DNA from 2 places in the Ruixingdingia sedimenti genome. Region 2 is predicted to be linked to the other one. Evidence: riboswitches for the same ligand, from Rfam matches in the RefSeq annotation. Region 2 holds a riboswitch; the other holds the start of a gene.
The links. Region 2 has a riboswitch for cobalamin ahead of RGD00_RS18170 (TonB-dependent receptor plug domain-containing protein). Riboswitches for the same ligand answer to the same signal wherever they lie in the genome.
Positions count from the first base shown of each region.

Region 1: linked by a shared signal. The riboswitch ahead of nrdH (glutaredoxin-like protein NrdH) and the one ahead of RGD00_RS18170 (TonB-dependent receptor plug domain-containing protein) in region 2 are both predicted to bind cobalamin.

Region 1 covers NZ_JAVKPH010000006.1:54,757-64,656, forward strand. The annotation lists gene RGD00_RS07355 (ATP-binding protein) at 143-589, opposite strand; gene RGD00_RS07360 (STAS domain-containing protein) at 579-914, opposite strand; gene RGD00_RS07365 (RluA family pseudouridine synthase) at 1,038-1,688, shown strand; gene RGD00_RS07370 (aldehyde dehydrogenase family protein) at 1,698-3,143, opposite strand; gene nrdF (class 1b ribonucleoside-diphosphate reductase subunit beta) at 3,632-4,603, opposite strand; gene nrdE (class 1b ribonucleoside-diphosphate reductase subunit alpha) at 4,680-6,803, opposite strand; gene nrdI (class Ib ribonucleoside-diphosphate reductase assembly flavoprotein NrdI) at 6,788-7,201, opposite strand; gene nrdH (glutaredoxin-like protein NrdH) at 7,206-7,427, opposite strand; cobalamin riboswitch at 7,518-7,704, opposite strand; gene metH (methionine synthase) at 7,772-9,900, opposite strand, start outside.
Region 2 covers NZ_JAVKPH010000028.1:9,909-19,808, forward strand. The annotation lists gene RGD00_RS18155 (xanthine dehydrogenase family protein molybdopterin-binding subunit) at 1-195, shown strand, start outside; gene RGD00_RS18160 (DUF2235 domain-containing protein) at 182-1,252, shown strand; gene RGD00_RS18165 (PaaI family thioesterase) at 1,433-1,921, opposite strand; cobalamin riboswitch at 2,037-2,250, shown strand; gene RGD00_RS18170 (TonB-dependent receptor plug domain-containing protein) at 2,402-4,276, shown strand; gene RGD00_RS18175 (ABC transporter substrate-binding protein) at 4,347-5,093, shown strand; gene RGD00_RS18180 (FecCD family ABC transporter permease) at 5,090-6,073, shown strand; gene RGD00_RS18185 (ABC transporter ATP-binding protein) at 6,070-6,813, shown strand; gene RGD00_RS18190 (VOC family protein) at 6,814-7,242, opposite strand; gene RGD00_RS18195 (hypothetical protein) at 7,520-8,893, opposite strand; gene RGD00_RS18200 (hypothetical protein) at 8,902-9,894, opposite strand.

The sequences.
Region 1 (9,900 bases), on a different contig from region 2:
GGCTTGTGTCCACGGCGCCGAGGGAAGCCTTATGCAGCTACCCGGCCTGTCTGGACGATTCGTCGGGCTGCATTTCGGGTGAACTGGGGCATTTTCGGGGCATCGTTTCTGTTGGCGTGACAATCGGCGGCCGGTCGCGGCATTACATCGCAGGCAGATGGAACCGCAGCAGGTTGCGGGTGCCTTCGCGCCGGTAGTCGAGATCGCGCGACAATGCGCGGATCAGGTGCCAGCCGAAGCCCCCCTCTGGCAGGTCGGCGGCATCGGTGCCCGGCAGGTCGCCCGGGGGCAGGGCGCCATGGGGCATGGGGCGGCCGCTGTCCGCCACGCAGCAGACGAGCCCGCCGCCGCTGCGCTGCACGCAGATCTCGATCTCGCCCCCGCGGTCGGCATAGGCATGTTCGACGACATTGTTCAGCACCTCTGCCAGCACCAGTTCCATCGTCGCGCGGCACTGGGGCGAGACGGGGCAATCCCGCAGCCCTTCGTGCAGGTCGTGCAGCGCCTGCCGCACCGCCAGCGGATCGGCCGGAAACACCAGCCGCAGCCTGCGCGGACAGGCCGGTTGCGCCCCCGTCCTAGCCGGCATGGCGCAGCGAGGGGGGCGCGGCGTCGTGGATGGTGAACACGCTGTCCATCCGCGTGAGGCGAAAGACGCGCAGCACCCCCGGCGTCAGCCCCGCCAGTTCCAGCCGCCGCCCGGGGCCCAGAAGCTTCATCACCGCGACCACCGCGCCAAGGCCGCTGCTGTCCAGGAACGCCACCTGCGACAGGTCCAGCACCACCACCGGCGCGGCGGTCTGAAGCAGTTCGCGCATGCGGTCCTTGAACTGGATCGCCACCGCCGCGTCGATCCGGTTTTCGTTCACGCGGGCGACCACCATATCGCCGGAATGTTCGAAACTGATGTCCATCGTCTGGTTCCTCTGGCTGGATGTGGCAAGATTAGGGCGGCGGAGTTACCAATCCGTAACCGCCCACGCCCCAGCCCGAGGGGCGCGATTGACGGCGGGGGCGTTATCGGCGATGCCCCGGGGATGATCGAATTCAGCTACGACCCGCCCGATGTGCCGCTGTCGGTGCTATACCGGGACGACGACATTCTGGTGGCCGACAAGCCCGCGGGGCTGCTGTCGGTGCCCGGCAAGCTGCCGGGGCGCGACGATTGCCTGATCGCCCGGCTGGCGGCGGAATATCCGCGGGTGCTGCTGGTCCACCGGCTGGATTGCGACACATCCGGGGTGATGGTCTTTGCGCTGCACAAGCCGGCGCAAGGCGCGCTCGGCAAGCAGTTCGAGCGGCGCGAGGTCGAAAAGACCTATCTCGCCCGCCTCTGGGGTCGGCTGTCGCCCGCGACGGGGCGGGTGGACCTGCCCTTGTGCGCCGACTGGCCCAACCGGCCGCGGCAGATGGTCAGCCACGACCACGGCCGCGCCGCGCAGACGGACTGGGAGGTGCTGGCGCAGACCGATACCGAAACCCGCACCCGCCTGCGCCCCCTGACCGGGCGCAGCCACCAGTTGCGGGTGCATATGGCGGAACTGGGCCACCCGATCCTGGGCGACCCGATCTATGCCACCGGCCCGGCGCGCGCCTTTCCGCGGCTGATGCTGCACGCCGAAAGCCTGCGCCTGCGCCACCCGGGCACGGGGCAGATGATGACCTTCACCGCCCCCTGTCCGTTCTGAGGCCGCATCCTAGCCCCTGTCGGGATCCCAGCCGGAAATCGCCTTGGATTCGAGGAATTCCTCGATCCCCCAGACCCCGCCCTCGCGCGCGCGGCCCGATGCCTTGATGCCGCCGAAGGGCGCGCCGGCTGACCGGGACTTGCCGTTCATTTCCACCATGCCCGAACGCAGCCGCCGCGCCAGCCGGTTGCGCCGCGCGCCGTCCCCGCTTTGGACATAGTTGGTCAGGCCATAGGGCGTGTCGTTGGCGATGCGCACCGCCTGATCCTCGGTGTCGAAGGGCATCATCGCCAGAACGGGGCCGAAGATTTCCTCGCGTTCGATGGTCATGCCGGGTTTCACATCGGCAAAGACGGTGGGGCGGACGTAGAAGCCCTTGTTCATCCCCTCGGGCAGGCCCGGACCGCCGGCGACCAGCCGCGCGCCCTCGTCGATGCCCTTCTGGATATAGCCCTGGATCTGGTCCCACTGGCGGCGGTTGATCACCGGGCCGATATGGCCCCCATGTTCGCGGGGCGAGGCGACGCGCGTTTCCTCGGCCACCTGACGGGCGATTTCCACCGCCTGATCGTAGATCGGCCGTTCCACCAGCATGCGCGAGGGCGCGTTGCAGCTTTGGCCCGAGTTCTCGAACATGTGCTGCACGCCGCGCCGCACCGCCATCGGATCGGCATCGGCAAAGACCAGATTGGCCCCCTTGCCGCCCAGTTCCAGCGTCACCCGTTTCAGCGTTTCGGCCGCCGTGCGGCTGATCGCCTTGCCCGCGCGGGTCGATCCGGTGAACGAGATCATGTTCACATCCCGGTGGGCCGACAGTTGCGTGCCCACACCCGCGCCGTCGCCGTTCACCAGATTGAAGACACCCTTGGGCACGCCCGCCTCGTGCAGCATTTCCGCGAACAGCATGGACGACAGCGGTGCCTCTTCCGAGGGTTTCAGCACCATGGTGCAGCCCGCCAGCAGCGCCGGCGTGACCTTCAGCGTCACCTGGTTCATCGGCCAGTTCCAAGGCGTGATCAGGCCCACCACCCCGATGGGTTCCAGCGCGATGCGGTCGTTGGGGGTGTGGGGGCCGAGGGGGCGGATCCACTCGACATGTTTGAAGGCGGTGATGAAGTTGCGGATGTGCCAGCTGCCGGATGTGGCCTGCGACCGCCGCGCCATGTCGATCGGCGCGCCCATTTCCAGGCTGATCGCGCGGCCCATTTCGTCCAGCCGCGATTCGTAGATGGCCAGAAGCCGTTCCACCAGCGCCAGCCGTTCCGCCGGGGGCGTGGCGGCCCAGTCGTCGAAGGCGTCCTTCGCGGCGGCCACGGCGGCGTCGGTATCGGCCTGCCCGCCGAGGCTGATCGTGGCGCAGGATTCCTCGGTCGCGGGGTCGATCACCGCATGGTCGCGCGCGACGGCGGGCGCGACCCATTTGCCGTTGATGTAGAACAGACGTTTGTCGAGCATCGGGGCATCCTCTTCGCGGGCCGGGGGCTGTGGGCAGAGGATGCGGCGGCGCGCGGCGCGTGTCCAGCCCGCGCCGGGGCCTGCGGGCAATGCGGCCACCTGCGACCTGCTGCCGCAGCCGTGGCGGGCCGCGCTTTCCCGAAGGCTGCGCGCGCGCAGTCGGGGCGTGCGGGCTTTTCCCTGTCCGCTCAGGCGGTTGCGCCTGTGCGGCGATGCCCGACCGAAAGCGTCGGGCAAACACCCGACGATTTCTGTCAACTATTTGATTTTGCGGGAATTTATTGACAGCCCTGCTGCGGCGGCCTATATCGGGTCTCAAGAAGGCCAGCCAGCATCACGCAAGCAAGCTCTCTCCTCCGGGTCAGCGAGTAAGGGCCAGCCACCCAGGATGCCTTGCATCCCAGGCAGCGCGCAATCCGACCAGCAAGCAAACCGGGGCAGCCGCAGACAGCGGCCTGACGGGCGGCCTTTCGGGCCGCCCTTGTTCGTCAGAAATCCCAGTCCTCATCCTCGGTCGCCACGGCCTTGCCGATGACATAGGACGATCCCGAGCCCGAAAAGAAATCGTGGTTCTCGCTGTCGGGGCTCAGCGCCGCCAGGATCGCCGGGTTCACCTCGCAGGCGGCGGGCGGGAACAGCGCCTCGTAGCCGAGGTTCTGCAACGCCTTGTTGGCATTGTAGTGCAGGAAGGCCTTCACATCCTCGGTCAGCCCGATACCGTCATAGAGTTCGGCGGTATATTTCGCCTCGATCTCGTAAAGGTCGAACATCAGGGCAAAGGCGAAATCCTTCAACTCCTGCCGGCGCGCCTCGGGCACCCGTTCCAGCCCGCGCTGGTATTTGTAGCCGATGTAATAGCCGTGCACCGCCTCGTCCCGGATGATCAGGCGGATCAGGTCGGCGGTATTGGTCAGCCGGGCCCGGCTGGACCAGTACATCGGCAGGTAGAAGCCCGAATAGAACAGGAAGGATTCGAGGAACACGCTGGCGATCTTGCGCTTCAGCGGGTCGGCCCGGGCCCCGTATTCCCTGACGATCAGCCGCGCCTTGGCTTGCAGATGCGGGTTGTCCTCGGACCAGCGGAAAGCCTCGTCCACCTCTTTCGTCAGGCAGAGGGTAGAGAAGATGGACGAATAGGACCGCGCGTGGACCGCCTCCATGAAGGCGATGTTGGTCAGCACGGCCTCTTCATGCGGGGTGATGGCGTCGGGCAACATCGAGGGCGCGCCCACCGTGTTCTGCACCGTGTCGAGCAGCGTCAGGCCGGTGAACACGCGGATGGTCAGTTCGCGTTCCTCTGGCCGCAGCGTCGCCCAGGACTGCACGTCGTTCGACAACGGCACCTTTTCCGGCAGCCAGAAGTTCACCGTCAGCCGGTTCCAGACCTCCAGGTCCTTCTCGTCCTCCAGCCGGTTCCAGTTGATCGCGCGCAAGGGCGCCCGCATCGCGTGATCCTTCATCGTGAAGAACCTTTCTTCATCTTGCCAAAAATACTCCCGGGGGGTCCGGGGGGCTGGCCCCCCGGCCGCGCCGGTCTCACAACGTGCAGGACACGCAGCCCTGCACCTCGGTTCCCTCCAGCGCGGTCTGGCGCAGGCGGATGTAGTAGATGGTCTTGATTCCCTTCCGCCACGCATGGATCTGCGTCCGGTTGATGTCGCGCGTCGTGGCCTCTGCCGGGAAGAACAGGGTCAGCGACAGGCCCTGATCGACATGTTCGGTCGCCGCCGCATAGGTGTCGATGATCGCCTCGGGCCCGATGTCATAAGCATCGCGGTAGTAGTCGAGGTTGTCGTTGGTCATGAACGGCGCGGGGTAATAGACCCGGCCGATCTTGCCTTCCTTGCGGATCTCGATCTTCGCCACGATGGGGTGGATGGAGGAGGTCGCGTTGTTGATGTAGCTGATCGACCCCGTGGGCGGCACCGCCTGAAGATTGCGGTTGTAGAGCCCGTGTTGCATCACATCGGCCCGCAGTTTCGCCCAGTCCGCGCGCGTGGGCAGCGGGATGTTTCCGAACAGGCGTACGACTTCGGGCAGGGTGGGCAGCCAGTCGCGGGCCGTGTATTTGTCGAAGAACGACCCGTCCGCGTATTTCGATTTCTCGAAATCCCTGAACACCGCGCCCTTTTCCTGTGCCAGCAGGCAGGAGGCGCGGATGGCGTGATAGGCCACGGCGGCGAAATAGACCGAGGTGAACTCCACCCCCTCGGGGCTGCCGTAGTGGATGCGTTCCCGCGCAAGGAAGCCGTGCAGGTTCATCTGGCCGAGCCCGACGGCATGCGCCTCGTCATTGCCGCGGCGGATCGAGGGCACGGCCGCGATGGACGACATCTCCGACACCGCGGTCAGCGCGCGGATCGCCGTTTCCACCGTGGCGCCGAAATCCGGCCCGTCCATGGTGGCGGCGATGTTGAGCGACCCGAGGTTGCAGGAAATGTCGGTGCCGAGATGCGCATGGGACAGATCCTCGTTGTATTCCGACGCCTCGTTGACCTGAAGGATTTCCGAACACAGGTTCGACATGGTGATGCGCCCGTGCACCGGATTGGCGCGGTTCACCGTGTCCTCGAACATGATATAGGGATAGCCGGATTCGAACTGGATTTCCGCCAGCGTCTGGAAGAAGGCCCGCGCGTTGATCTTCCGCTTGCGGATGCGCTTGTCGTCGACCATCTCGGCATATTTCTCGGTGACGGAAATTTCTGAAAACGGCACGCCATAGACGGCCTGCACGTCATGGGGCGAAAACAGGTACATGTCGGCGTTCCGCCGCGCCAGATCGAAGGTCACATCGGGAATGACGACGCCGAGGCTCAGCGTCTTGATGCGGATCTTTTCGTCGGCATTCTCGCGCTTGGTATCCAGAAACCGCAATATATCAGGATGATGCGCGTTGAGGTACACCGCCCCCGCCCCCTGCCGCGCGCCCAACTGGTTGGCATAGCTGAACGAATCCTCCAGCAGTTTCATCACCGGGATGACGCCCGAGGACTGGTTCTCGATCCCCTTGATCGGCGCGCCCGCTTCGCGCAGGTTGGTCAGCATCAGCGCCACGCCGCCGCCGCGTTTCGACAGTTGCAGGGCGGAATTGATCGACCGGCCGATGCTTTCCATGTTGTCCTCGACCCGCAGCAGGAAACAGGAAATCAACTCGCCGCGGCTTTTCTTGCCGGCGTTCAGGAATGTCGGTGTCGCGGGCTGGAAACGGCCGGAAATGATCTCGTCCATGAAACGCAGCGCCAATGCCTCGTCGCCGCGCGCCAGCGTCAGGGCGACCATCACCACCCGGTCCTCGTAGCGTTCCAGATACCGGTGCCCGTCGCGGGTTTTCAGCGTGTAGCCGGTGTAATACTTGAACGCGCCAAGGAAGGTCGGGAAGCGGAACTTGCGCTTGTAGACCTCGTTCCAGATCCGGCGCTGGAAGTTCTTCGAATACTGATCCAGAACCTCGGGCTCGTAATAACCTTCGTCCACCAGATAGCCGAGCTTTTCGTCAAGGCTATGGAAAAACACGGTATTCTGGTTGACATGTTGCAGGAAATACTGCCGCGCGGCCATGCGGTCGGCGTCGAACCGGATCTTCCCCTCGGCATCATAGAGGTTCAGCATCGCATTCAGCGCGTGGTAATCCAGCGCGGGTTTCACGGCGTCAAGCATTCGGCCCCCAGATATGTCGCAAGCCCCGCGCGCACGCGGGCGATGTCGGTCTCTGTCCCGGCCAGTTCGAAACGATACAGCACGGGTACGTTGCATTTCGCGGCGATCACATCCCCGGCGCAGGCGAAATGCGCGCCGAAATTGCGGTTGCCGCCGGCGATGACCCCGCGCAACGGCGCGCGGCGGGCGGGGTCGTTGAGAAAGCGGATCACCTGTTTGGCCACCGCGCCCCGGCCCTGCCCATCGGCATAGGTGGGGCAGATCAGGACGTAAGGCGCCGCCGGTTCCGGCATCGGTTCCGCCGGTGCGATCGGGATGCGCAGCGCATCCCGCCCCAACCGCGCCACGAAACGCGCCGTGTTCCCCGAGGCCGAGGAATACCAGACCAGCCCCGCCATCGGCCTAGGACAGGCGGCCGATCATGTCGGGGCGAAAGCCCGCCCAATGCGCCTCGCCCGCCACCACGACGGGGGCCTGCCGATAGCCCATCGCCGTTACCCGTTCCATCGCATCGGCATCCTCGGTCAGGTCGATGACGCTGTAGGCGATCCCCCTGGCATCCAGCGCGCGGGTGGTCGCGGTGCACTGCACGCAGGCGGGTTTGGAATAGACGGTGATGGTCATGGGCCTGTCCCTCTGGTGGCGGTGGACAGGGGGCGGATCGGGCAGGCGACAGGCCGGCCGGAACCCACGCCCCCGCGCCCGCCGCACGGTTTCGTTCGCATCGTCCTGGCAGGTCTTCTGGCTCGCGGGTCGCAGCTTGGCCGGCCTTCCCGGGGGCTTCCCAGTGGCGGTTCGACCTTGCTATCCGCTTACAGCTGCGGGGGCAGCGCCGGAATTCCACCGGCTTCCCTTTTCACCCCCGAGTCACCCCGGGGGAACCATGACGGGTTCAGTTAGCCCTGATCGGCGCCCCCGGTCAACCACATATCAACGGGTGGAAGGCGGGGGGCGCAAAATGTTGTGGGTCAGGCGGCAGACTTTTTCCCGTCGACCGGCACATAGTTCAGGATCGGCGCCAGCCAGCGTTCGGTTTCGGCCACACTCATTCCCTTGCGGGCGGCGTAATCCTCGACCTGATCGCGTTCCACCTTGGCGACGCCGAAATAATAGCTGTCGGGATGGCCGATATAGAGGCCGGACACCGACGATCCCGGCCACATCGCCATGCTTTCCGTCAACTGCACGCCCGTCGCGGCCTCGGCATCCAGCAGGCGGAAAAGGGTGGTCTTTTCCGTATGGTCGGGCTGCGCCGGATAGCCGGGGGCGGGGCGGATGCCCTTGTAGGGTTCGGCGATCAGTTCCTGCGGCGTGAACGCCTCGTCCGGGGCATAACCCCACAGGTCCTTGCGCACCCGTTCGTGCAGCATTTCCGCCATCGCCTCTGCGATCCGGTCGGACAGCGCCTTGACCATGATCGCGGCGTAATCGTCGTTGGCGCGTTCATAGCGTGCGGCGATTTCCGATTCCTCGGGCCCCGCGGTCACGACGAAGCCGCCCACCCAGTCGGGCCGGCCCTCGGGCGCCACGAAATCGGCCAGCGCAAGGTTCGGCCGCCCGTCGCGTTTCTGCGTCTGCTGGCGCAGGGTGTGCAGCGTCGCTAACACCTCTGCCCGGTCGTCGCCGGTATATAGGCGGATGTCGTCGCCCACCGTATTCGCGGGCCAGAAGCCCACCACCGCCCGCGGCCTGAACCAGCGTTCGGAAATGATGCGGGACAGCATTTCCTGCGCCTCGGCGAACAGCTGCCGCGCCGCCTCGCCCTGTTTTTCGTCGTCGAGGATGCGGGGGTAGACGCCTTTCAGTTCCCACGTCTGGAAGAACGGGGTCCAGTCGATATAGCGCGCGATGTCCGCCAGATCCCAGTCGTCGATCACCCGCGTGCCGGTGAATTTCGGCGCGGTGGCGGCATGGGCGGACCAGTCGATCTTCATCGCATTCGCCCGGGCGGTGGCCAGCGGCACGCGCTGTTTCGCGCGTTCGGCGCGTTCGTGGCGTTCGGCCACATCCACATATTCGGCGCGGACGCTTTCGACATAGGCCGTCTTCTGCGTGGGCGACAGCAACTGGCTGACCACGCCCACCGCGCGGCTGGCGTCGGTGACATAGACCGCCTGCGACCGTTTATAGCGCGGCGCGATCTTGACCGCCGTGTGCACCTTCGACGTCGTGGCCCCGCCGATCAGCAGCGGGATGTCGAAGCCTTCGCGCTCCATCTCTGCCGCCATGTGGACCATTTCGTCCAGGGACGGCGTGATGAGGCCGGAAAGCCCGATCACATCCACCTTTTCCTCGCGCGCAACCTGAAGGATCTTCTGCGGCGGCACCATCACGCCGAGGTCGATGATCTCGTAGTTGTTGCAGGCCAGCACGACGCCGACGATGTTCTTGCCGATGTCGTGCACATCGCCCTTCACCGTCGCCATCAGCACCCGGCCGGCGGCCTCGCGCCCCGTGCCGCCGTTCGCGGCCTTTTCGGCCTCCATATGCGGCAACAGCACGGCCACCGCCTGTTTCATCACGCGGGCCGATTTCACCACCTGCGGCAGGAACATCTTGCCCGCGCCGAAGAGGTCGCCGACCACGTTCATGCCCGCCATCAGCGGCCCCTCGATCACGTCGAGCGGGCGGGTGGCGGCCAGACGGGCGGCCTCGGTATCGGCCTCGATGAATTCGGTGATGCCGTTGACCAGCGCATGTTCCAGCCGCTTTTCCACCGGCCAGTCGCGCCACGCCAGATCGCGGACCTTTTCTTCCTTCGCGCCGCCCTTGAACCGTTCGGCGATTTCCAGCAGCCGTTCGGTCGAATCCGCGCGGCGGTTCAGGACCACATCCTCGCAGGCCTCGCGCAGGTCGGGTTCGATCTGGTCATAGACGGCCAGCTGCCCGGCGTTGACGATGCCCATGTCCATCCCCGCCTGAATGGCGTGGTAGAGGAACACGGCATGCATCGCCTCGCGCACGGGTTCGTTGCCGCGGAAACTGAACGACAGGTTGGAAACCCCGCCCGACACATGCGCATGGGGCAGGTTCTGGCGGATCCAGCGGGTGGCCTCGATGAAATCGACGCCGTAGTTGTTGTGTTCCTCGATCCCCG
Region 2 (9,900 bases):
CCGGTGCCGACGCGCACCAACCCGCTCGGCATGAAGGGTTGCGGCGAGGCGGGGACGGTGGGCGCGCTGCCGGCGGTGGCCAATGCGGTGCGCGACGCGCTGGCGCCCGCGGGCGTGGCGCGGGTCGACATGCCCTTCACGCCCGCGCGTGTCTGGGCCTGGCTGAAGGAGGCCGGCCACGATCCGTCTGCGTGACATCCTCGGCTGGTTCAGCCGGCCCCGGGTCGAGCTTGCCACGCCCGAGCCCCCGCCCTCGCGGGCGGGGACCGATCATGTCGTGATCCTCGACGGCACCATGTCCTCGCTGGAACCGGGGGAGGAGACGAACGCCGGCCTCACCTTCCGCCTGCTGTCGGAGGCGCGGGCGCGCGCGCATCTGTCGCTTTATTACGAACCGGGGCTGCAATGGCAGGGCTGGCGGCATGCGGGCGACGTGGCGCAGGGCCGGGGGCTCGACCGGCAGATCCGGCGCGCCTACGGCTTTCTCGCCTCGCGCTACCGGCCCGGCGACCGGATCTATCTTTTCGGCTATTCGCGCGGGGCCTATGCGGTGCGCTCGCTTGCCGGAATGATCGACCGGGTGGGGCTGCTGCGGCGCGATGCCGCGACGGAACGCAACGTGCGCCTGGCCTACCGCCACTACCAGACCGGCCCCGACACCCCCGCCGCCCGCGCCTTCGTCGAGGCCCATTGCCGGCCCGGGGTGGTGGTCCAGATGGTGGGGGTCTGGGATACGGTCAAGGCGCTCGGCCTGCGGCTGCCGGTGGTCTGGCGCTTCACCGAGGTCGCGCACCGCTTTCACAACCACCAGCTGGGGCCGACGATCCGCTTCGGCTTTCAGGCGCTGGCGCTGCACGAGACGCGGGTGGTGTTCGAACCCGTGCTGTGGCACTGCCCGCCGGAATGGGACGGCAGCGTGGAACAGGTCTGGTTCCGCGGCGCGCATGGCGACATCGGCGGGCAACTGGGCGGGTTCCGGGCGGCGCGGCCGCTGTCGAACATCCCGCTGGTCTGGATGCTGGAAAAGGCAGAGGCCTGCGGCCTGCCGCTGCCCACGGGCTGGCACGCGCGCTTTCCCTGCGATCCGCATGCGCCGATGGTCGGCACCTGGCGCGACTGGGGCAAGATCTTTCTGCTGCGCAAGCCCCGGGTGGTGGGGCGCGACCGTTCCGAACGCATCCACCCCACCGCCCTGCCGGTACCCCCCGCGGCCCCCACCCCCGCCCCGCCCGCGCCCCTCGCGCCGCGCTAGGGGCCCTCCGCCCGGCGGCAGTGCGGGGGGAAAGCGCAGGAGCCTCCGGCGGGGATATTTGGGGACAGAAAATGAGCTGGACAGGCTCTTCCCCGGCCCTGTTCATTTTCTGTCTGAAAATATCCCGGGGTCCGGGGCAGCGCCCCGGCGCCGACCGCCGGGCCGGGTGCGCCCGGGGCCTCAGCCCGGCAGGATGATGCAGGTCGTGCTGGCGCTGGCGTAAAGCCTGCCGTCCGCCACCCCGCGCAGTTCGGCGGTGGCGACGGCGGTGCTGCGCCCGGCATGGGCGACGGTGCCCGTTGCCTCCGCCTCTGTCCCCGGGGGCAGGGCGCGGGTCAGGTTCACCTTGTATTCCAGCGTCGTATAGCCCTGTCCGCGCGCCAGCACCGACATCACCGCGCAGCCCATCGCGCTGTCGAGGATCGCGCCGTACCAGCCGCCGTGCACCGTGCCCATCGGGTTGAGATGCGCGAAACCCGCGCGGCCCCGGAACAGCACGCGGCCCGGTTCCGCCGCGGTCATCGTGAAATCCATCGTGGCGCAGATGGGCGGCGCCGCGATCTCGCCCCGCAGCATCGCCTGCAACGCCTCGATCCCCGCCATCGCCGCCAGATCCGCGCGCCCCGCCATGTCCTCGGGCCGTTGTGCGATCCATGCCGTGCCGGTCATCCCTTGCCCTCCGTGCCGCCGCCATCCCAGCATGCACCGCCCGTGCGGCGTGTCGAGCCGTTCCCTTGCGGCATGCCGCCCGGCCCATCGGCCCTTGACATGCGCGCCACGCGGTCTATCAGGGCATCACTTCGGTTTTCGCCGTGCGGGCCTGTCCGGGCGGCGGATGAAAAGGGAACGCGGTGCAGCCCCATGGGCCCAATCCGCGGCTGCCCCCGCAACTGTAGGCGGCGAGCGACGGCCATATGTGCCACTGGGGGTTTCCCCGGGAAGGCCGGCCCGAGCAGCGACCCGCGAGCCAGGAGACCTGCCGAGGTGATCACCTTCCCGCCGTGCGAGGGGCGCGGGCGGAGGCGGATCAACCGCCCGTGGTGACGCAAGCACCGTCGGCGGAAGGCCAGCCCTTCCAAGGACATTCGACAGCGTTCGCCGCCGGGGCCCGCGCCCTGGCGCCCAGACGGCCATCGGAGGGCCCGGGACATGACCAGATTCGCATCCCTTACCGCACTTGCCACCATCTTTGTCGCCGGCGCCGCCCCCCTGCGGGCGGAACCCGAGACCACCGTGCTGGACGAGATCGTCCTGACCGCCAACCGCATCCCCACCGCGGCCGACCGCACCGGCGCCTCGGTCAGCGTGATCGACGACGAGGCGCTGGCCGAGGCCGGCAGCGCGCGGCTGGCCACCGTGCTCGACCGGTTGCCGGGCTTCAGCCTGCGCAGCCGGGGCCCGGCGGGCACGCAGATGGGCTTCACCCTGCGCGGGGCCACGCAGAACTATGTCGGCGTCTATGTCGACGGGATCGACGTGACCGACCCGTCGGGCACGCAGGTGGCGTTCGATTTCGGCGGCACGATGGCCACCGGCCTGTCCCGGGTCGAGGTGCTGCGCGGGTCGCAATCGGCGCTCTACGGCTCGCGCGCCATCGGCGGGGTGATCTCGATCACCACCGCGCGCGCGACCGAGGAGGGCACGCATCAGTCCCTCGCGGTCGAGGCCGGCAGTTTCGGCACCGCCTCGGCGATCTGGGGGCTGACCCACAAGTCCGACCGGGGCGAGGCGGCGCTCACGCTCGGCCGGTTCGTCTCGGACGGGTTTTCCGCCGCCGACGAGGCCGCGGGCAACACCGAGGCCGATGGCTTCCGCCAGAGCCGGGTGTCGTTCAACGGCGCGCTGAACCTCGAGGGCGGCGCGCGCATCGGCCTGTCGGCGTTCCTGGACCGCAGCACCGGCGCCTATGACGAGGGTTTTCCCCTGGGTGACGGCCTGCCGCCCTATGACGAGATCAACAAGACCCGTTCGGGCGGCCTGCGCGTATTCGCCGAATTCGACACCGGCCCGGTGGCGCATGAACTGTCGGCCAGCACCTACCGGATCGAGCGGCGGATCATGGACGGCAACGCCTGGGGCACCTCGGACACCACCTATACCGGCACGCGGCGCACGCTGGCCTGGCAGGGCGTGACCGATCTGGGGCAGGCGGCGACGCTGGCCTTCGGCGCCGACTGGAACCGCGAGGATTACGACGCGGCGGGCACCTATGGCGCACCCTCTGCCCGCACCACCACCACCGGCGTCTTTGCCGAAATCGACTGGGCCGTGGCGCCGACGCTCGACATCGCCACGACGCTGCGCCACGACGACCATTCCCTGTTCGGCGGTGCGACGACGGGGCGGATCGCGCTGGCCTGGCGGCCGACCGACCGGCTGACCATCCGCGCGCAGGCGGGCACGGGCTATCGCGCGCCTTCGAACTATGAACTCTACAGCGCCTATGGGTCGGTCGCGAACCAGCCCGAAACCAGCCGCACCCTCGACTTCGGCGTCGAATACCGCCCGGACGACCGCACCACCCTGCGCGCCACGGCCTTCCTGCTCGAGGTCGAGGATCTCATCGACTACGATTTCGCCAGCACCGCCTGTCCGGCCGCGGTCGCCTCCGGCTGGCCGGGCTGCTATGTCCAGGTGCCCGGCACCTCGCGCCGCAGCGGGGTGGAGCTTGAGGGCGCGTTCGATCTGTCCAACCGGCTGCGCCTGACGGCGAGCTATGCCTATATCGACAGCAAGACCAACGCCTCTTCGGCCTGGGCGCGGGTGCCGCAGCACGAACTGGGCCTGGGTCTGGATGCGGTGCTGACCGACCGGCTGACGGCGGGCGTGTCGCTGCAACATGCCGCCGGGCGGCGGGGGATGAAGGATTACACGCTGGTGGACGCCCGTCTGGGATATGCGATTTCCGACCGGGCAGAGGCCTATCTGCGGGTGGAAAACCTGTTCGACGAACAATATCAGCTGGTGAATGGCTATGGCACCTCGGACCGGGCGGTCTATGTCGGCCTCAGCGCGCGTTTCTAGGGCGCTCGCGCTGGCGCTTTGCCTGCTGGTCCCCGCAATTGCGGGGGCCGGAACGCCGCCCCTGCGGGTGGTGTCGATCAACCTGTGCACCGATCAGCTGGCCATGGCGCTGGCGGCGCCGGGGCAGCTGGTGTCGGTCTCCTACCTCTCTGCCGATCCGCGCATGTCGATGATGGCCGACCGCGCGGCGGCCTATCCGCTCAACCACGCCGGCGCCGAAGAGGTCTATCTGATGCGCCCCGATCTGGTGCTGGGCGGGATCTACACCAACCGCGGCTCGGTCGAGATCCTGCAGCGGCTCGGCGTGCCGGTGCTGCTGCTGCCGCCCGTGGACCGGCTGGAGGATGTGGCGGCGCAGATGCGCACCGTCGGCGCGGCCCTGGGCCGCACGGCAGAGGCAGAGGCGCAGGTGGCCGCGTTCGAGGCAGCCCTCGCCGCGCTGCGGGTGGATCTGCCCCCGGTGACGGCGGCGCAATACCACCCTAACGGCTATACCACCGGCACCGGCACGCTGGCGGACGAGATCATGCGCCATACCGGCTATGCCAATATCGCCGCGCGGGCGGGGGTGGCGGGGGGCGGCGTGCTGGCCCTGGAACGGTTGGTGATGGAGGATCCGCAGGTGATCGTGACCGCCCGCCCCTGGCCCGGCGCCTCGCGGTCCGAGGAACTGCTGGTCCATCCCGCGCTGGCCGCGCTGCGCGCGCGGGCGGCGCAGGTGCCGCTGGCCGATGCGGGTTGGTCCTGCGGCACGCCCGCGATGCTGGCGGCCGTGGCCGGCATGGCTGCCGCGCGCCGCGCGATGGAGGGGCGATGACCCTGCGCCTTGCCCCGCCGCTTGGCCTGCTGGTCGCGGTGTTGTTCGCGGCCTCGCTGCTGACCGGCCCGGCGGGGCTGTCGCTGGCCGACAGCCTCGGCGCGCTGCTGGCGGGGCGGGGCGAGGCGGCGGTGCTGGTGATGCGCGAAATCCGCCTGCCGCGGGCGGTTCTGGGGCTGCTGGTAGGGGCGGGGCTCGGGCTCGCCGGGGCGGCGATGCAGGGGTTCCTGCGCAACCCGCTGGCCGAACCGGGGCTGATCGGCGTGTCGCCGGCGGCGAGCCTCGGGGCGGTGATCTCGCTCCAGACCGGGGCGGCGGCTGCCTTTGCGCTGGCGCTGCCGCTGGCGGCGCTGACGGGGGCGGGGGTGGCGGTGGCGCTGGCGCTGATGCTGGCGGGGCCGCGGGGGGGCTCGTTCACGCTGATCCTTGCGGGGATCGCGATTTCGGCGCTGGCGGGGGCGCTGACCTCGCTGGTGCTGAACCTGTCGCCCAATCCTTACGCGGCGGCGGAAATCGTGTTCTGGATGATGGGCTCGCTGGCCGACCGTTCGATGGATCATGTGGCGCTTGCCGCGCCCTTCCTGATCGGGGGGGCGGCCTTGCTGCTGACCACCGGGCGGGCGCTGGATGCGCTGACCCTGGGCGAGGATGCGGCGCAGTCGATGGGCGTGTCGCTGGTGTCGCTGCGGTTGCGTCTGCTGGTCGGCACCGCCGCCGTGGTGGGCGCGGCGACGGCGGTGGCGGGCGCGGTGGGCTTCGTCGGCCTTGTCGTGCCGCATCTTCTGCGCCCAGCGGTGGGGGCGCGGCCGGGGCGGCTGATGATCGCCTCGGCGCTTGGCGGGGCGGCGATGCTGCTGGCGGCGGACCTCGCCACAAGGCTGATCGCGCCGGAACGCGACCTGAAGCTCGGCGTGTTGACGGCGATCGTGGGCGCGCCTTTCTTCCTGCGGCTGATCTGGCAGATGCGGGGGCGGGAATGAGGCTGGAGTTGCAAGACCTCACCGTCCTGCGCGGCCCATGCCCGGTGGTCGAGGGCGTGACGCTGACCCTCGGCCCTGGCGAATTCGTGGGGCTGATCGGCCCCAACGGCGCGGGCAAGACGACGCTGATGCGCGCGGCGCTCGGCCTTCTGCCGCATCGCGGGCATGCGTCGCTGGCGGCGCTGCCTGCGCCCGCCCGCGCCCGCGCCTGCGCCTTCCTGCCGCAATCGCGCGAAGTGGCCTGGGCGATCAGCGTCGAGGCGCTGGTGGCCCTGGGCCGCGCCCCGCACCGCAGCGCCGCGGCGGACGACCGCGCGGCGGTGGACCGGGCGCTGGCGCGCATGGGGCTCGACGCCTACCGCAATCGCGCCGCCAATGCGCTGTCGGGGGGCGAGCTTGCCCGCGTGCTGATGGCCCGCGCGCTGGCGCAGGAGACGCCGCTGATCCTCGCCGACGAACCCGCCGCCGGGCTCGACCCCGAAAACCAGATCCGCGCGATGGAGGTCTTTGCGGCGCTGGCGGCAGAGGGGCGGGGGGTCATGGCCTCGGTCCATGACCTCGGGCTTGCGGCGCGGCATTGCACGCGGCTGGTGATGCTGTCGCGGGGCAGGGTGGCGGCGGACGGCCCGCCCGCCGCGGTGCTGACGCCCGACAGGCTGGCCGAGGTGTTCAACATCCGCGCCTTCCACACCGACACACCGGACGGCCCGGTGTTCCAGCCGCTGGCGGTGGTGCGCTGATCACCAGTGCCCGGTATTGGGCATGCTGACCCAGGGTTCGGCCGGCGTCAGCGCCGCGCCCCGCTGCAACAGTTCCACCGACACGTTGTCGGGGCTGCGCACGAAGGCCATGCGCCCGTCGCGCGGCGGGCGGTTGATGGTCACGCCGTTGTCCATCAGATGGCGGCAGGTGGCGTGGATGTCGTCGACCTCATAGGCCAGATGGCCGAAATGCCGGCTGTCCGAGGGCAGGCCGGGATCGCCGTCCCAGTTCCAGGTCAGCTCCACCGGGCAGTCCTCCTGCCCCGGGGGCGCCATGAACACCAGCGTGAAGCGGCCCTGTTCGCTGTCCATCCGGCGGGTCTCTTGCAGGCCCAGAAGCGCGTAGAAGGCCATGGATTTCTCGAGGTCCAGCACGCGGACCATGGTGTGCAGATAGCGGATCGTCATCGGGTGTCCTCCTGTTGCGGGCAGGATAGGCGCGCGCGCCGCCCTTGGCCAGCGCCGGGGGCTCTGCCCCCGGACCCCCGGGCGGCCCTTCGCCAACCGGTGGTGCGGGGGAAAAGGGCGGTGGCCTCCGGCGGGGATATTTAAGGACAGAAAATGAAGAGGGTCAGTGTCTTACCAGACACTCTTCATTTTCTGTCTGAAAATATCCCGGGGGTCCGGGGGCTGGCCCCCGGCGCCGTCCTGTCCACCCGTGCCGTCGGCTGGGTACAGCGCCCCGTCAGAACACCGACCGGATCCCGAACGCCACCCCCAGGCTCTGCCCGTCGTGCAGCGCCACGGGCGAGCGCATGCGCTGTGCCCGCAGGTCGAGCGTGGGGGCGAAGCCCATGTAGTCGAGCCGCTCGAAGGTCAGCGACAGCCCCGCCTCCAGCCGCCGGTCGTCGCGGCCGAGGGGGGCGAGCAGGGTGGGGCCGAAGCGGCGCGTCTCCGCCGACAGGCTCGCCGCCACCCGCACGCCCATGACCGGCGCCGCGCGGCGCCATTCCAGCCCCACGGCCACCGCATCATGCGCGATGTCGCGCGAAAGGGCCCGTGTGTCCCGCACGCCTGCCGACAGGCGCAGCGCGTCGCCGTTCGCCAGCCGCCGGACCAGCCCCAGATCGAGGCTCAGCACATCGGTGTCGCGGCCGGGCGTGTCACGGCGCCACTGGCGCTGCCCGCCGAGAACGGCCTCGACGCTCAGCCCGCGGGTCAGGACCCGTTCCAGCCCCAGATCGAGCCGCAGGTAATCCGACAGCGCCCGCCCGCCATAGCGGTTGTGCCCCATCGCGGCGTCGAGGCTGAACACCGCCGGCGCATCCCCGAGGCGGCGGCGGTGCGAGATGCCGGTTTCCAGCACCGCATAGGCATAGTCGCGCCCGCGCGCGGCGGGGGCCTGGGCGCGGGCCTTGTCGGACAGGCGCACCAGCCGCTGCGCCGCGGCCAGCCGCAGATGCGTTTCCGCCCGCCCGTCCTGCGCCAGCCGCCAGCGGGCCGAAAGACCCAGGCCCGCCTCCAGCCCCGACAGCGCCTGCGCATCGCCCGACAGCGCGAAGGGCAGGCCGAAGATTTCCACCGTGTCGTGGCGGCTGCCGTTGTTGACGTTGGACGAAGGGGTGAGCGACAGGCTGAACTGCAACGACAGCGGATTGCGCGTGCGCACATAGCGGAAGTCGCGTTCGGCCACCGCCCGGGCGCGGGCGTCGGGCGCGGTCTGGGCCGCGCGGCGCAGCCAGACCTGTGCCGCCATCCGCCGCCCGTCGGAGGCCAGCGCCTGCGCCATCGCCATCGCCGCGCCATAGCGCAGCTGCGCGCGCGCCGGCCCTTCGCCGCCGTCATCCGCCGCCGCCCAGGCCCGGCGGGCCAGCGCCTCTGCCCGCCGGTAATCGCCCATGTCCCGCGCCGCCCGTGCGGCAAGGATCAGCGCCACCGGATCGCGCGGATCGCGCGTCAGCAGCACCTGCGCATAATCCATCGCCCGCGGCGCATCCCCCGCCGCCAGCGTGACGAAGCCGAGATCGCGCATCGCCTGCGCGTCGAGCCGCAGGGGTTCCGCCCCCGCCGGGGCCGCCAGCAGCAGGGCCGCCAGCGCGAGGATCCGGGGCAGGCGCACGGCCGGCCTCAGGGCGCCGGCGGCAGGGGCCGGTAGAGGATGAAGCCCCCGGTTTCGCGCGCGGTCACGCCATCGCGCCGCGGATCGTCCCCGGTGACGACGATCACGCCCACGACCTCTTGCGCGTCGTCGCCCGAGAGGATGGCGTAGTAATTGCCGGTCTCGAAAGTCTCCACCCCGTCCGTCGTCATGATGCTGCTGTCGAGCGTGCCGCGGATCTCGCCGTTCGCGTTCATCACCCCGGGACCGACCGCAAAGGCCAGGATCGGCAGCTCCGTTTGGATCCTGCCGGACTCCGCCGTCATCGCGTTGAGCACCTGTTGCGTGATGTCGTTGCCGTCGATGTCGCGGATCGTGCGGTTGCGCACGAACCCCTGCACCGCCGCGCCGCTTTCGTCGCCGCTGAACCCGCGGAAGTCGATCGCCATGTCCATGTCGCCGGTGGTGTATTCGAGGCCCGAGCGGCCGTCGAAATCGCGGATGCCCGCGTATTGGCCGGAATAGGCCGCCTGCCCCGAGGCCGGCAGCACCACGCCGCCGTTGCGCTTGTAGACAAAGCCGCCGAAGCCGTAGCCGCGATAGGCGCCGGTGCGGACGATGGCGAATTCGGTATCGCCGCTGTCGGAGGCGCCCAGAAGCGCGCGGTGCATGAACTGGTCGATGGGCTGACCGGTCACGCTGTCGGCATAGGCCATGCTGCTTTCGTAGACGCGATAGGGGCCGAGGACGCCCTTGAGCGCCTCGCTTTCCGTATAGGCGTTGTTGCCGTCAAAGCCCAGGTTGGCGACGGTGAAGGTGTTGGTGGCCGCATCATAGCTCATGCCGGCGGCATGGCCGCTGCCCCTGCCGTCCTGCGGCTCGTACCGCTCTATCGCGTCGCGGGCGGTGGGTTCCGGCGGGTCGGTCGGGTCGGTCGGATCGCCGCCGCCATTGCCGATCGGATTGCCGCTGCACGCGGCCAACACCGCAACCGCCAACAGCGGCACAATGGTCCTGAACATGATGTG